One region of the Yersinia entomophaga genome, then DNA from elsewhere that is predicted to be linked to it. Evidence: predicted binding sites of a transcription regulator. Region 1 holds the regulator's gene; the other holds the start of a gene.

Region 1 (8,235 bases):
TTTGTCAGCGGTTTCTTTTAATAATTGCTGCAATTCGCCACGTTGATACATTTCGATCATAATGTCGCAGCCGCCGATTAACTCACCGTCGATCCACAGCTGTGGGAAAGTTGGCCAGTTAGCGTATTTTGGCATTTCAGCGCGAATATCCGGGTTTTGCAGGATATCCACATAGGCAAAACGTTCACCACAGGCAGACAGCGCCTGTACAGCCTGAGCGGAAAAACCGCAGCTAGGCAATTTAGGCGAGCCTTTCATGTACAGCAGGATTGGGTTCTCTGCTACCTGGCGCTGAATTTTTTCAATCGTTGTCATCTCTTGCTTCCTCAAGCCATATTATGGCTAACACTGACGTCATTGCGCTTAGCCGTAATAACAATCTATTTGTTGCGTTCAGGTTATTGTAACGACTGTGGCGCCCCGAATAAAACGCCATTTTTTGCAGGGTTTTATCACATCGCGCCTATCTGAATAGGCTCCGCTACATAAATACTCATTGAGAATAACATTTTTACTTCAGCAAATTCAGGAATATCTTTTATAGCCCCCGATTCCAGGATGAAAGCTAACACTATGACAAATGGTTATTTATGACGCATTAGCTGCATAAAAAGGCGGCAATTGACAAGCCATTAACGTTTTCTCACAAAATCTATTAGAATCATATAGCTCTCCGCTTTTTTATACGGCGAGTTTCAGCAATACTGTGAGTCTTCCATCATCCATTTCAGGGTCAAGGTTGGTAGCGTTATTATGCGTTTATTCTTCACGCTCTTTGTGCTGCTGTTTACCCAGCTATTTTTAAATCTGGCACATGCTTCGCCGCAGGCGCGCGTATCTGCCGACCAGAAAAAAAGCCATGTGAGTCAGGCTAGCCCTGACGATCGCAAAAAACGGAAAGTCGATAATAAAAGCAGCAGTAAGAAAGTTAAGCCAGTGACCCAAATTAAAAAGAAAGTTACGGCTAAAACCGCGGCTAAATCGACGACGGGTAAAGTAAGCAAAACCAAAACAACCGCCAACGCGAAAACCTTAACCCAAAAGAAAAGCGTTACGGCTAAAAAAAACGTTACCCGTAAAGAAACGAAAGTGGCTTATGGGCGACATCGAAATAGCACGAGCAAAAAAGCAGCGGCAGAATTACTCGCGAATAACAAACTAAAACTCAGTCCGGCACATAAAAAGCGCTATCAGCACGCCAAACAGACGGCGATGAGTAAGCTGATGAAACAAGTTGGGAAACCCTATCGCTGGGGGGGATCTTCGCCGAATACCGGGTTTGACTGTAGCGGACTCATTTATTATGCCTACAAAGATGTGGTCAGAATAAAAATGCCGCGCACCGCGAATGAAATGTACCACCTGCGCGATGCCGCGCCGGTTAAACGCGCAGAGCTGGAAAGTGGCGATCTGGTGTTCTTCAATATTGCTAATCGCGGCGTCGCCGATCACGTTGGAGTTTATTTAGGCAACGGGAAATTTATCCAGTCTCCGCGTACCGGCGAAGAAATTCGCATCAGTATGTTAGATAACGATTACTGGCAAGGCCATTACGTTGGGGCGCGCCGCGTCGTGACCCCTAAAACTATTCGCTAAAACTATTTGCTAAACGTACTCGTTAAAATCATGCTCTCAAACTTTCGCTCCGCCGGTTTATTGGCCGTCGGAGCGTTTCTACCCGGCTCTCAGCCCCTGTGTTCCACCAATCGAATAACCCATCGCCAATCACTTTAACTCTGTGTGGTTAAACCTGGTTTTCCAGTGGGAAATTGATAATATTGATACCCATAACAACTATATGACAATTATTTATCCGCTCGTCGCCACCGGGATCGCCCTGGCGCATCCGGTGATTTGATGGGCAAACACCCTGAGTCATCCCGAAAGGAGAAAGCAATGTCTTTTGAATTACCTGCACTGCCTTATGCAAAGAACGCCCTTGAGCCTCATATCTCGGCAGAAACGCTGGATTATCACTACGGCAAGCACCACAACACCTACGTGGTAAACCTGAATAATTTGATTAAAGATACCGAGTTTGCTGGTCAATCGCTGGAAGAGATCGTAAAAACCTCCACTGGCGGTATCTTCAATAACGCCGCTCAAGTATGGAATCACACCTTCTACTGGAACTGCCTGGCGCCAAACGCCGGTGGCGAACCGAAGGGCGCAGTAGCCGAAGCGATCGCCGCATCTTTTGGGTCTTTCGCGGAGTTCAAACAACAGTTTACCGATGCTGCCGTGAAAAACTTTGGCGCGGGTTGGACCTGGCTGGTGAAAAAACCGGACGGCTCGCTGGCGATCGTGAGCACTTCTAATGCAGCAACGCCGCTAACCACTTCGGATAAACCATTGCTGACTGTCGATGTGTGGGAGCACGCTTACTATATCGATTACCGCAATGCGCGGCCGACTTATCTGGAAAACTTCTGGGCGCTGGTTAACTGGGCGTTCGTAGAGAAAAATCTGGCCTGATTAGCTGGCTAATATCAAGGGCGGATAACGGCTCCGCCCTTCTCGCTCAAAATCTGTACAGCTCTAAAACAGTCAGGGTTTAGTTCATTACCGCTGTAAAGCTAAAGATCATAATCACTGCCAACGAACCAATAGTAGTAATCAATGACATTTTCAGATCAGTATCCATATAAACTCCTCAGTCGGTTAATTTGGGTGGATAAAGGCACATAGTTAGTGTGTAAAACGATTTTCCCACAGTTCGAGAATAAAATCTTGTTATCATTACTCACTTTATAACGTTGATTAGATCTTTCACTTTTTCTTTAAATCGGCCAAAATCCGCAGTTCATTACTGCGTACCGACCAATAACGCCTAAAAACCCCTTTCAGACTAGCGCGCTGACGAAAATAACCAGCGGAACTGATGATATCTGTCTGAAAGGGTTCGAACAACGCAGGCAAACGATTAACATAATACTTACCTGCTGTAACAGGTCAGTTTAGGAGTCATTCTTTTTATGGCAACGATTAAAGATGTGGCCAAACGCGCGGGCGTTTCCACCACCACCGTTTCGCACGTCATCAATAAAACACGTTTCGTCGCCGAAGACACCAAGGCCGCCGTGTGGGCCGCCATTAAAGAGCTGCACTATTCGCCCAGTGCCGTCGCACGAAGCCTGAAAGTCAATCACACTAAATCGATTGGTTTGCTAGCCACTTCCAGCGAAGCACCCTATTTTGCGGAAGTGATCGAAGCGGTAGAAAATAGCTGCTATAGCAAAGGCTATACGCTGATTTTGTGTAACTCTCATAATAATCTGGATAAGCAGAAAGCGTATCTGGCTATGCTGGCGCAAAAACGCGTCGACGGTTTGCTGGTAATGTGTTCCGAGTATCCAGAGCAACTGTTGGGCATGCTGGAAGATTATCGCAATATTCCGATGGTAGTCATGGATTGGGGCACCGCGCGCGGCGATTTTACCGACTCCATTATTGATAATGCCTTTGAAGGCGGTTATTTGGCTGGCCGTTATCTGATTGAACGCGGTCATCGCGATATTGGAGCCATTCCGGGGCAACTGGCTCGCAATACTGGCGGTGGGCGTCATCAGGGCTTTATCAAAGCGTTGGAAGAAGCCAATATTAAACTGCGTGATGAATGGGTGGTTCAAGGGGATTTTGAACCGGAATCCGGTTATAAAGCCATGCATCAAATCCTAACGCAGAAACATCGCCCAACCGCGGTATTCTGCGGCGGCGATATTATGGCTATGGGCGCTATTTGTGCTGCCGATGAATTAGGTTTACGCGTTCCGCAGGATATTTCGGTGATCGGATATGACAATGTGCGAAATGCGCGCTATTTCTCACCGGCACTGACCACTATTCATCAGCCAAAAGAACGTTTGGGCGAAAGCGCCTTTGCAATGTTGCTGGATCGCATTGTCAGCAAACGTGAAGATCCCCAAACCATTGAAGTACATCCAAAACTGGTTGAACGCCGTTCTGTTGCTGATGGTCCTTTCCGCGATTATCGTCGTTAAAACCGCTGTGGGAAGCCGTTTAGCCCGTTGAAACGGCTTCCCGCGTGTTTTCTACACCGTCCCCCGCTCGCAGCCATTCGGCATTCAGCGTTTCCGTATCCCCAAGGTACTCCAGCAGCCACGCCATAGCGGGCGAATGGTTGTTTTGCTCCCAGCTCAGGCAGCAAGGGCTATCTGGCAAGGGCTGAGCCAGCGTAATAATCACCAGTTTCCCCTGTTTGGCCAGCGGCTCGACGCGATGCGCCGGAACCATACCAATACATAAACCGTCACACAGACAGTCAATGCCCGTTTGCCAATCCGGTGCCACCAGCCGTCGCTGGTTGTCCAGCGTCCAGGTATCGCGCTTCGGCAGATTACGGGCAGTGTCCTCAATGCAGAGCGAAGGGTAAGGCCGCAGCTGATCGTCGGTCAAAGGGCCGCTCTGAGATGCCAGCGGATGAGTGGCACTGACCACGCAGTGCCAGTTCATAAACCCCATATCACGGAAGGTAAAGCGCCCACCGACTGGCACCGCACGCGTCGCACCAATAGCCACATCGGCACGACCATCCGCCAGCGCATCCCACACGCCGTTGAATACCTCAAAATGCACCCGCAGTTCGATATCGGGGAAATGACGATAAAAATCCAGCACCAACTGACGGCTGCGTAACGGCTTCACAATAATGTCGATAGCAATATCCAGATGGCCGCGCCAACCGTTAGCGACCTGCTGACATTGACGACGCGTATCAATCATTTTTTTGATAACAGTTCGCGCTTCTTTAATAAACAGCGCTCCCGCTGCCGTCAGTTCCACATCGCGGTGTCGTCGTTCAAACAGTGGCACTGCCAGCCATGTCTCGAGTTGTCTGACCGTATAGCTGACGGCAGAAGGCACGCGATGCAGTTCTTGTGCAGCAGCGCTAAAACTACCGGTTCTGGCAACCGCATCAACCACTTCCAATGAATATTCCGACCACATTGCCTTGCCTTCAATTATTTTCACACCAGTATGCAAATATTACCGTTTCACAGGGGAATAGCCAGCCGGATAGAATGCCCCCCGCATTAATTCTCCTGCAAAGATAACCTGCTTTCGGATTGTAGCCAGGCGGCAACGCCGCGAATCCCAAGGAACCGAGCCACTAAGTGACTGGGGTGAGCGAAGGTAGCCAACACCGCTGCGGTTCGAAAGATAACGGGTATACAGATAAACGAGATAAATAACGAAAATGAAAACATCCACTAGCTTTATGTTCTACCTCGCCGGTCTGAGCATGTTGGGATACCTTGCCACGGATATGTACTTACCCGCTTTTGGCGCCATGCAACAAGATTTGCAGGCTTCGGCTGGCTCGATCAGCGCCAGTTTGAGCATTTTTCTCGCCGGATTTGCCATTGCACAATTAGTCTGGGGACCTTTATCCGATAAATTGGGGCGGAAACCTGTGTTGTTGCTCGGTTTAAGTCTGTTTGCCTTCGGCTGTTTGGGAATGGTTTGGGTGCAAACGCCGGTACAACTGTTAGCATTACGTCTGGTTCAGGCCGTGGGAGTTTGTTCCGCTGCGGTGACCTGGCAAGCGCTGGTGATTGACCGTTATCGCGATGGCAAGGCCAATCGGGTCTTTGCCACTATTATGCCTTTGGTCGCCCTTTCTCCTGCGTTAGCACCCCTGCTGGGCGCCTGGTTACTGAACCACTTTAGCTGGCGCGCCATTTTCGTGGTGCTATTGGCGATTACTCTGCTGCTGTTGATTCCGACTGCTTTATTAAAAGAAAAGCAAAAGAATGCGCAAAGTAGTGAGAGCGAGAAAGATAATCTTAACTTCTGGCAGATTATTAAATCGCCGCTATTCAGCGGAAACGTGATGATTTTCGCCGCTTGCAGCGCTGGTTTCTTTGCCTGGCTAACCGGCTCACCCTTTATTTTGGGCGATATGGGCTATAGCCCGAATGTGATTGGCCTGAGCTACGTCCCGCAAACCCTGGCTTTCTTGCTGGGTGGTTACGGCTGTCGCAGCGCACTGAATTACATGAAAGGCAATACTCTGTTACCGTGGCTTCTGGTTGGTTACGCTTTAAGCATGATCGCCCTGTATCTGGTGGCGACCCTAACAGAACCTAACCTGCTGACTTTATTAATTCCATTCTGCGTGATGGCGCTGGTCAACGGTGCCTGTTACCCGATTGTGGTGTCAAATGCATTAATTCCTTTTCCCAATAACACCGGGAAGGCCGCTGCATTGCAGAATACCCTACAGCTGGGAACCTGTTTTATTGCCAGCATGTTGGTGTCAGCCTTTATTACTCAACCGTTATTAGCCACCGTGACCGTCATGGTGTTGACGGTATTATTTGCAGCGCTGGGTTATTTCATACATTTATATGCCACAAATAAGGATGACTCTGATAATCAAAGAGAATTAATCTCAGAGAGTCATCATTCCTAAGGGAAATTATTTCAGCCTTTCTAACGCGCCGAGACAGATTTATTATTGAGAAACCTTTCCGGCGCGCCTATACTCGATCCCAGTTATAAATAAAGCCGTTAGAAAAAAGTCATATTAGTTTCATATTTTGTACACGTTGATCGCGTTACATTTATCCTTAAGGATGAGTGAACCTAGTGCCAAACGCAGTAGATTTACTTCTTAATCTTCCTCTGTCCGTAGTTGGATATCAGACACCAAGGTAGCCAATACCTATTCGGTATGCGCCTGCAATTTTTTCGTTTATTGCGGGACATCAGTCAGAAGAAAGTGATGGAGAAACTATGAGTTCATCCTGTATAGAAGACCAAAGTATTCAAGAAAATCCGTGGTATCGCATTGTGAATGAAATGTTGAGCCAGGCCGATATTGAAATCAATGGTTCAAGACCTTTCGATATTCAGGTTCATAATCCTGATTTCTTTAAGCGCGCATTGCAGCAAGGCTCGCTGGGACTCGGGGAAAGTTATATGGACGGATGGTGGGACTGTGAACGACTGGACATTTTTTTCCAGCGCGTGCTACGAGCCGGTCTGGAAAAGAAACTCCCCCGCCATTTCAAAGATACCTTACGCGTCGCAACCGCCCGCCTGACTAACCTGCAATCGAAAAAACGCGCCTGGATCGTCGGCAAAGAACATTACGATCTCGGTAACGATCTGTTTAGCAGAATGCTAGACAGCCACATGCAATATTCCTGCGGATACTGGAAAGACGCCGCCAATCTGGAACAAGCGCAGGAACATAAACTGCGCATGATCTGTGAAAAACTGCGGCTGAAACCCGGCATGAAACTGCTGGATATCGGCTGTGGCTGGGGGGGATTATCCGCTTTTGCCGCCCGTCATTATGGCGTTTCCGTTCAGGGCGTCACCATTTCTGCCGAACAGCAAAAACTGGCGCAAGAGCGCTGCGCCGGACTGGATGTCACTATCCTGCTGCAAGACTATCGAGATTTGCATCAACAGTTTGACCGCATTGTTTCCGTCGGTATGTTCGAACACGTTGGGCCAAAGAACTATCCAACCTATTTTGAAGTCGTCGAACGCAATCTAAAACCCGATGGTCTGTTCTTGCTGCATACTATTGGCGCGAACCGTAGCAATCTGAGCGTTGATCCGTGGATTGACCGCTATATCTTCCCTAACGGCTGCCTGCCTTCGATTCGACAAATTGCCGACGCCAGCGAGTCGCGGCTCATTATGGAAGACTGGCACAATTTTGGCGCTGACTATGATCGCACGCTGATGGCGTGGTACGAAAAATTCCGCGCCGCGTGGCCAGTTTTGTCTGAAAAATACTCGGAACGATTTGAGAGAATGTTCAGCTATTACCTGAATGCCTGCGCCGGTGCGTTCCGCGTCAGAGATATTCAGCTATGGCAGGTATTGTTTAGCCCGCGCGGCGTTGATGGCGGTCTCCGCGTTCCTCGCTAACGTCTGATTCACGGGATCAAAAAAAGGGATACGGCCAAGGCTGTTATCCCTTTTCTTTTTTTCAGGCCGATTAAAGCAGCATTTGCTCCACAGCGCGGCGCTTGCTTCGATTCAGCGCTGTAATGTTAAGATTGCGCTTTAGCCGCCATGTCACTGGCCAAATGCGCCGCCGCGCCGGCGATATCCCGCTGAGCCAATATACGTTCTACCGTTTCGACCACCGCCTGGGTTTGCGGATCGATTTCAATATTGACGGTCTGCCCCAAACGTTTTTTGCCCAAAGTGGTGCGTTCCAGCGTTTCCGGAATCAAATGCACGCAGAAA
Region 2 (8,235 bases), 460 kb from region 1:
GATTACCTTCGCTAAGTGTTGCAGACCTATTCCGGGCGACCCGATCATTGCGCATATTAGCCCAGGCAAAGGCTTGGTGATTCACCATGAATCCTGTCGGAATATCCGTGGCTATCAGAAAGAGCCAGAGAAATTCATGGCGGTTGAATGGGATAAAGTCACCGAGCAAGAATTTATTGCCGAAATTAAAGTCGACATGTTCAATCAGCAAGGCGCTCTGGCTAACCTAACTGCGGCTATTAATGCGGCTGAATCAAACATTCAGAGTATGAATACCGAAGAGAAAGATGGCCGAATCTACAGCGCCTTTATTCGCCTGACAACGCGAGATCGTATCCATTTGGCGAATATTATGCGTAAAATTCGTATCATGCCGGACGTAGTCAAAGTCAGCCGTAACCGCAATTAAGGCCTATGAATCCCCAACGCTATGCGCGGATTTGTGAAATGCTTGCCACCAGACAGCCGGATTTAACCGTCTGTCTGGAGCAAGTACATAAACCCCACAATGTTTCCGCAATCATTCGTACCGCTGATGCCGTAGGCATTCATCAAATCCATGCAATTTGGCCCACCGCAGAAATGAATACCCTGCTGTCTGCTGCCGCTGGCAGCAATAGTTGGGTTCAGGTTAAAACACATCCCGAAATTAGCGGTGCGGTCCAACATTTCAAAACCCAGGGTATGCAGATTCTGGCGACACATCTTTCTGATAACGCCGTTGATTTCAGAGAAATTGATTACACTCGCCCAACCTGTATTCTGATGGGGCAGGAAAAAACCGGTATTTCAAAAGAGGCCTTAGCGCTGGCCGATCGCGATATCATTATTCCGATGATCGGGATGGTGCAATCTCTAAACGTTTCCGTTGCCTCTGCGTTGATTCTGTACGAAGCTCAGCGACAGCGGCAAAATGCCGGAATGTATCAGCGTGCAGCTAGCGTGTTGGATAAAGATGAGCAGCAACGGCTGCTGTTCGAAGGCGGTTATCCGGTTTTGGCACAGGTTGCCAAACGCAAGGGTCTGCCTCCTCCTCATATCGATGAGCATGGCCAGATTATTGCCGAGCCGCAATGGTGGTCTGCTATGCAAGCAACGGAGTCGTAAATGAAAGGCCACCTGCTCGATGCCGTTCCCCTGAGTACACTCTCCGGCGTTGGCGCAAGTCAGGCTGGCAAGTTGGCGAAAATGGGGCTGGAAACCATTCAGGATCTGTTGCTCCATCTACCTCTGCGTTACGAAGACCGCACCCGCCTTTATCGTATCGGTGACCTGCTACCTGGCATTTTTGCAACCGTGGAAGGCGAAGTGCTGCGCTCTGATATTAGCTTTGGCCGCCGTCGAATGCTGACCTGTCAGATAAGCGACGGCAGCGGTATTCTTACCCTACGCTTCTTCAATTTTAACGCTGCGATGAAAAACAGCCTGTCCCCCGGCAAGCATGTTATCGCCTATGGAGAAGCTAAGCGCGGCAACCACGGGCCGGAAATCATTCATCCGGAATATCGAGTACATGGAGAAAATACGGGTATTGAATTACAAGAGTCTCTGACTCCAGTTTATCCCACGACTGAAGGTATTCGTCAGGCAACGCTGCGTAAGCTCATCGATCAGGCACTAGCCTTACTTGATATCAGCGCTATCGCAGAGTTACTGCCGCAGGAACTCAGCCGCACGCTTATCAGTTTGCCAGATGCTATTCATACCCTGCATCGCCCACCAGCAGATATTCAGTTAACCGATCTGGAGCAAGGGAAACATCCGGCACAGCGCCGATTAATATTGGAAGAACTGCTGGCTCATAATCTCAGTATGCTGGCTGTACGGGCGGGAGCACAAAGCTACAAGGCTTTGCCGTTGCTCGCTGAAGAACAGCTAAAACAACGTTTTCTGGCTAATCTCCCCTTTAAACCAACCTCTGCTCAACAAAGGGTTGTGGGTGAAATTGAACAAGATCTGACTAACCCTTTCCCCATGATGCGATTGATTCAGGGTGACGTGGGCTCGGGTAAAACACTGGTTGCCGCTCTGGCGGCGCTGCGGGCTATCGCTCATGGCAAGCAGGTCGCGCTGATGGCACCGACGGAATTATTAGCAGAACAGCACGCAAATACCTTCCGTCAGTGGTTCGAACCACTGGGGCTGGAAGTCGGCTGGCTGGCTGGTAAACAGAAAGGCAAGGCGCGGCTGGCACAGCAGGAAGCCGTTGCCAGTGGACGGGTTTCCATGGTGGTGGGTACTCACGCTATCTTTCAGGAACAGGTGCAGTTCTCAGGGCTGGCGCTGGTTATTATTGATGAACAACATCGGTTTGGTGTTCATCAGCGTTTGGCGTTATGGGAAAAAGGCGAGGAACAAGGTTTCCATCCTCATCAGTTGATTATGACCGCCACCCCAATTCCTCGCACATTGGCGATGACCGCATATGCTGATTTAGATACTTCGGTTATTGATGAATTACCTCCGGGAAGAACGCCGGTCACTACCGTTGCCATTCCGGATACCCGGCGCAGCGATATTATTGCCAGGGTGAAAAACGCCTGTCTGGAAGAAGGCCGTCAGGCTTATTGGGTCTGCACGTTGATTGAAGAATCAGAATTACTGGAAGCGCAAGCAGCGGAAGTGACCTGCGAGGAGTTGAAAGCAGCCCTGCCGGAGATAAAAGTCGGTTTAGTACATGGCCGAATGAAAGCCGCGGAAAAACAATCGGTTATGCAATCATTCAAACAAGGGGAATTGCAGCTGCTGGTTGCAACCACGGTGATTGAAGTGGGTGTCGATGTCCCTAACGCCAGCCTGATGATTATTGATAACCCGGAGCGCCTCGGTTTAGCTCAGTTGCACCAGCTGCGTGGTCGGGTCGGGCGCGGTGCAGTGGCCTCTCACTGTGTGCTGCTGTATAAAACTCCGCTCAGTAAAACGGCTCAAATGCGCTTGCAGGTTTTACGAGACAGTAACGATGGGTTTGTTATTGCGCAGAAAGACTTGGAAATACGCGGCCCCGGCGAATTATTAGGTACGCGGCAAACCGGTAGTGCAGAGTTCAAAGTTGCTGATTTAATGAGAGATCAGGCTATGTTGCCTGAGGTTCAGCGCATTGCCCGTCACCTTCAACAGCAATATCCTGAAAGTGCAAAAGCGCTGATTGAACGTTGGCTGCCAGAGCGATCTCGCTACACCAACGCTTAAATATTATAAGGGAAAGCCATTGCGGCTTTCCCTTTAAACACCGACTTTAGCCCGCAACTGCTGGGAATATTGGCAGCAACAGATAAAGTTTTATCACAATCGCATTGACGATATCGATGAAGAAAGCACCAACCATTGGCACAACCAAGAATGCCAAATGAGAAGGGCCGAAACGATCGGTAATCGCCTGCATATTAGCGATTGCCGTCGGCGTCGCGCCTAAGCCGAAACCACAGTGACCCGCAGCCAACACAGCCGCATCATAGTTTTTACCCATCACTCGGTAAGTCACAAAGATTGCGTATAGCGCCATCGCCAACGCCTGAACCACCAGAATAACCAGCATTGGTAAAGCCAGGGAAGCCAGCTCCCAAAGTTTGAGGCTCATCAGCGCCATTGCCAAAAACAGCGACAAACTGACGTTACCCAGCACGGAAACCGCACGGTCAAACACCTTGTAAAAGCCAACCATAGCCAGACCGTTGCTAAGGATCACGCCAACAAACAGCACGCAAACAAAGGTCGGTAATTCAAACATTGTGCCCTGTAGCAAGGCTGCAATGTGATGCCCTGCCATCAAACAAATGGCAATCATCGCAATGGTTTCGACCATCACCAACGGCGTAATCAGACGGCCAGTAGATGGTTTTTCAAATGCAGATGGCAGCTCGCTATCTTCCGGTTTTCCATCCGGCGTAGAAGAATGCTTCACCAGATAACGGGCCACAGGGCCGCCGATCAATCCACCTAAAACCAGGCCGAATGTGGCACAAGCCATTGCTACTTCGGTAGCATTTTCAAAACCATAACGCTCGACGAACAGTTTACTCCACGCCGCACCGGTTCCGTGACCACCGGAAAGCGTGATAGAACCCGCCAATAGGCCCATCAAAGGATCTAGCCCCATCAGCTTCGCTAACGCGATACCGATGGCGTTCTGCATTAATAGCAGGCCGACTACCACAAAAACGAATACGCTTAACGCTTTCCCGCCGGCACGCAGGCTGGCCAGATTCGCGTTCAAGCCTATGGTGGCAAAGAAAGTCAGCATTAGCGGATCTTTGAGGGACATATCAAAGCTGATTTCCCAGCCAAGAGTTTTTTGCACCAGCAATAACAGCAGAGCTACCAGCAAACCACCGGCAACAGGTTCGGGAATTGTATATTTAGTTAGGAAGGGAACCGATTGTACGAGTTTACGCCCTAGTAACAGAACCAGTGTGGCCGCTACGAGCGTGCCATAGGTATCGAGATGAAACATCCTGGTACTCCATGTAATTAAAATATCTAATAAAAATATGACGTTAGCCGAATCCTTAAAAAACGCCAAAGCAGGTTAGGGTGGATTAGAAAAAAAAACGCTGAGAATTACAAGTTTGGTGAGATAAAAATGCGAGCAGGCAACAAATGCGTATTTTGAAAAAATCGAAGCGCAACCGATTGCTTTTGTGAAGCGGATCATTAAAATGCCCCCTTTGCCGATTCTGGAATGCCAACCCATGACCACGCAATCCGCCGAGCTAAAGACCTCACGGCCGGCCTCTCATACTAATGCACCCAGCGAACTGATTTACCGATTGGAAGATCGTCCACCGTTGCCACAAACCCTATTTGCCGCTTGTCAGCATTTATTAGCCATGTTTGTGGCGGTGATCACTCCCGCGCTGCTTATCTGCCAGGCTTTAGGTTTACCGGCGCAGGATACCCAGCGAATTATTAGTATGTCCCTATTTGCGTCAGGACTCGCCTCTATTTTACAAATAAAAACCTGGGGACCCGTGGGTTCTGGTCTGTTATCGATTCAGGGCACCAGTTTCAACTTTGTTTCTCCGCTGATTATGGGCGGGCTGGCGTTGAAAAATGGCGGTGCCGATATCCCGACCATGATGGCCGCGCTGTTTGGTACGCTAATGGTCGCGTCTTGCACCGAGATCCTGCTATCTCGCGTTTTGCATTTGGCTCGTCGCATTATTACGCCGTTGGTTTCCGGCATTGTCGTGATGATTATCGGCCTATCGCTGATTCAGGTTGGCCTGACATCCATTGGTGGCGGATATGGCGCGATGAGCGATCATACCTTTGGCTCACCGAAAAACTTATTACTCGCCGGCGCGGTGTTGGTCGTTATTATCCTGCTAAACCGTCAGCGCAATCCGTACCTGCGCGTTGCTTCATTAGTCATAGCAATGGCCGTTGGCTATCTGTTGGCTTGGGCTATGGATATGCTGCCAGCCAGCCAACCTGCTGCCGAAACGGCTCTAATAACCATTCCAACGCCGTTTTATTACGGTTTATCCTTTGACTGGAACCTATTGATTCCGCTGATGCTGATCTTTATGGTGACTTCACTGGAAACAATCGGTGATATCACTGCCACTTCTGACGTTTCCGAACAACCGGTCAGCGGCCCGCTATATATGAAGCGTTTGAAAGGCGGCGTATTGGCGAACGGTTTGAATTCAATGGTTTCAGCCATCTTCAATACCTTCCCAAATTCATGCTTCGGTCAGAATAACGGCGTTATTCAGCTCACCGGCGTAGCCAGCCGTTACGTGGGGTTTGTCGTTGCTCTGATGCTGATTCTGTTGGGCCTGTTCCCTGCGGTAGCCGGTTTTGTACAGCATATCCCTGAGCCAGTATTAGGCGGCGCGACCATCGTCATGTTCGGCACTATTGCCGCATCCGGCGTACGCATTGTCTCTCGCGAAACCCTAAATCGTCGGGCGATTATGATTATGGCTCTTTCATTGGCGGTAGGTATGGGCGTGGCTCAGCAACCGCTGATTCTACAGTTTGCTCCTGATTGGATTAAAACCTTGCTGTCTTCGGGCATTGCCGCCGGTGGCATCACCGCTATCGTGCTGAATCTGATCTTCCCGCAGGAAAAGTAGCTTCCCTGGAAGTGACCCCCATAAATAAATCCAAATGGTCGATGCTATTGCAGCATTGACCATTTTTTATTCCTGATTAAAGGATTGTCTATTGAGGTCAGGGTCGAATTGCGGCATAAACGGAGATAACTTCACGCCAACAGACTGAGATTTACCAGATGAAAACTATCGGAAAAGTACTCCTGACGCTGTTACTGCTCCTGATGTTGCTGGTAGCCATCGCTTATTTACTGTTGCAAACCAGTTGGGGAGCTAAAAACCTCAGCCGCTGGGTGAGCGATAGCAGCCAATATCAGCTATCTCTGGGTAAAATCGATCACGATTGGTCTCAGCCGGGGCAGATTACCTTCAGCGATGTCATGATTTCGCAAACCAACAAGCCCGTCTTTCTTAACGCTGGGCAGGTTGTTTTTGGGCTCAGCTGGCGTCAAATTACCGAGCCACGACACTTCCGCAGCCTACTGTTACAACAGGGCAGCCTAAATCTGGACGCGCCTTCCCCAGCGTTAAATATTCAGGCCGATACGCTACGGCTGGCAAATATGGCGCTAAATACCGCTTCGCCCGGTTCAAGCATTCAAGGTAAGAATATCACTGGCGGTATTATTCCGTGGCAACCCAAAGCTGGCGATCGCTTGGGTGAGAACAACCAATTTCAGCTTAGCGCCGATGAGCTAACCATCGGTGGGAATGCTTTCGAAAATGTCTTTGTACAAGGTACAAAAAACAAACAGGCGCTTAAACTCACTAACTTCGGTGCCAATATCGCCCAAGGGGAACTGACCGGTGAAGCGAGTCGCGAGCAGGATGGCCGCTGGCAGGTAGAGCATTTGCGTCTCAGTAATGTGCGCCTGCAAACCGCGAAGACGCTGGACGATCTGTGGCATAGCTATACGCAACTGCCGCCGGTCACGGTTAAACGTTTCGATTTGATCGATGCGCGAGTCGAAGGCAATAACTGGGCGTTTAACGATTTGGATCTCACGCTAAAGAATGTGGCGTTTGAAAAAGGTGATTGGCGTAGCGCCGACGGCGAGCTAGCGCTTAATGCGGGGGATATTATCAAGGGTGATATCCATCTGATCGACCCTATGCTGACGCTGGAACTTTCCGATAACGGTGCGGCGATTAAACAATTTTCTACCCGCTGGCAAAACGGGCTGATCCGAGCTACCGGTAACTGGAACCGAGCCAATCATCAGTTACAGCTTAATGAGCTGGCGATTGTTTCTCTAGAATATACGTTGCCGGAAAACTGGCGGCAGCTCTGGCAAAAGCCACTACCGAGCTGGCTAGCAGCAGTACAGATCAATAAGCTATCCGCCAGCCGTAACCTGCTGATTGATATCAATCCTGATTTCCCATTCCAGCTCACCGCGCTGGACGGTTTTGGCAGCGATCTGGTACTGGCAAAAAATAGCCAGTGGGGAGTTTGGTCTGGTTCACTAACGCTTAATGCAGGTAATGCTACCTTCAACCGCAATGATTTGCGCCGCCCATCATTGGCTCTCACCGCTAATGATCAGCGAATAACCTTCAGCGATCTCAGCGCATTCACACCGGAAGGCTTACTGGAAGCCCAAGCTGAAATCGGGCAATCCGCAGAGCGCCCATTCTCTCTAACGCTGACGGGGCGTTCGGTGGATGTAAATTTCTTGCACAATTGGGGGTGGCCAAAACTGCCGTTCGAAGGCAAAGGAAATCTGAATGTGCAGCTAAAAGGCAGTCTGGCTCAGAGCATTCCCTTTAAAAGCTCGCTGAACGGCTCTTTAAAGGCGATAGAGAACGGCGGGCAACAAGTTGACCAACTGATGCAGGCTGGCGAAGTGAACGGCGTGACAACGCCCTGAGGCAATATAATTCGGGTTCTAACTGCTATTCTAACAACTAACCGACGTCGCACGAGGTTGTAGCCGTGATCTGCTGCAACCTCGCGCAAGAGGGGATAAGCGGCGGTTAACCTGCTTCGGCGTCCCCTGGCGTTACCGGCAACACCATATAAGTGCCTGAAAATACGGCTCCAGCATTTTCATCACCAAATAAATTCACTTCCAATTGCACCCGCGCCCTACGTCCACGCGCCAAACGATCCAGATCGCCACTGATCGAGCCTAAATCGGCAATGGCTCTTGGCCGTCCGGTCACTGGCGCGCTG

What was found. The regulator PurR, encoded in region 1, represses purine synthesis genes. The targets are predictions, from matches to a motif close to CANGCAAACGTTTGCNTG.
Positions count from the first base shown of each region.
Region 2: PL78_RS08150 (nucleobase:cation symporter-2 family protein) is a predicted target of PurR. The motif match lies at 4,619-4,636, and genes of this name have one in related genera.

Region 1 is NZ_CP010029.1:1,323,187-1,331,421, forward strand. Features, by position in the region: gene PL78_RS05925 (Grx4 family monothiol glutaredoxin) at 1-315, opposite strand, end outside; gene PL78_RS05930 (C40 family peptidase) at 754-1,596, shown strand; gene sodB (superoxide dismutase [Fe]) at 1,897-2,475, shown strand; gene cydH (cytochrome bd-I oxidase subunit CydH) at 2,555-2,644, opposite strand; gene purR (HTH-type transcriptional repressor PurR) at 2,976-4,001, shown strand; gene punR (DNA-binding transcriptional activator PunR) at 4,021-4,968, opposite strand; gene punC (purine nucleoside transporter PunC) at 5,219-6,436, shown strand; gene cfa (cyclopropane fatty acyl phospholipid synthase) at 6,760-7,911, shown strand; gene PL78_RS05960 (riboflavin synthase) at 8,037-8,235, opposite strand, start outside.
Region 2 is NZ_CP010029.1:1,782,374-1,790,608, forward strand. Features, by position in the region: gene spoT (bifunctional GTP diphosphokinase/guanosine-3',5'-bis pyrophosphate 3'-pyrophosphohydrolase) at 1-409, shown strand, start outside; gene trmH (tRNA (guanosine(18)-2'-O)-methyltransferase TrmH) at 415-1,107, shown strand; gene recG (ATP-dependent DNA helicase RecG) at 1,108-3,189, shown strand; gene gltS (sodium/glutamate symporter) at 3,236-4,450, opposite strand; gene PL78_RS08150 (nucleobase:cation symporter-2 family protein) at 4,689-6,080, shown strand; gene PL78_RS08155 (AsmA family protein) at 6,239-7,930, shown strand; gene fabY (fatty acid biosynthesis protein FabY) at 8,037-8,235, opposite strand, start outside.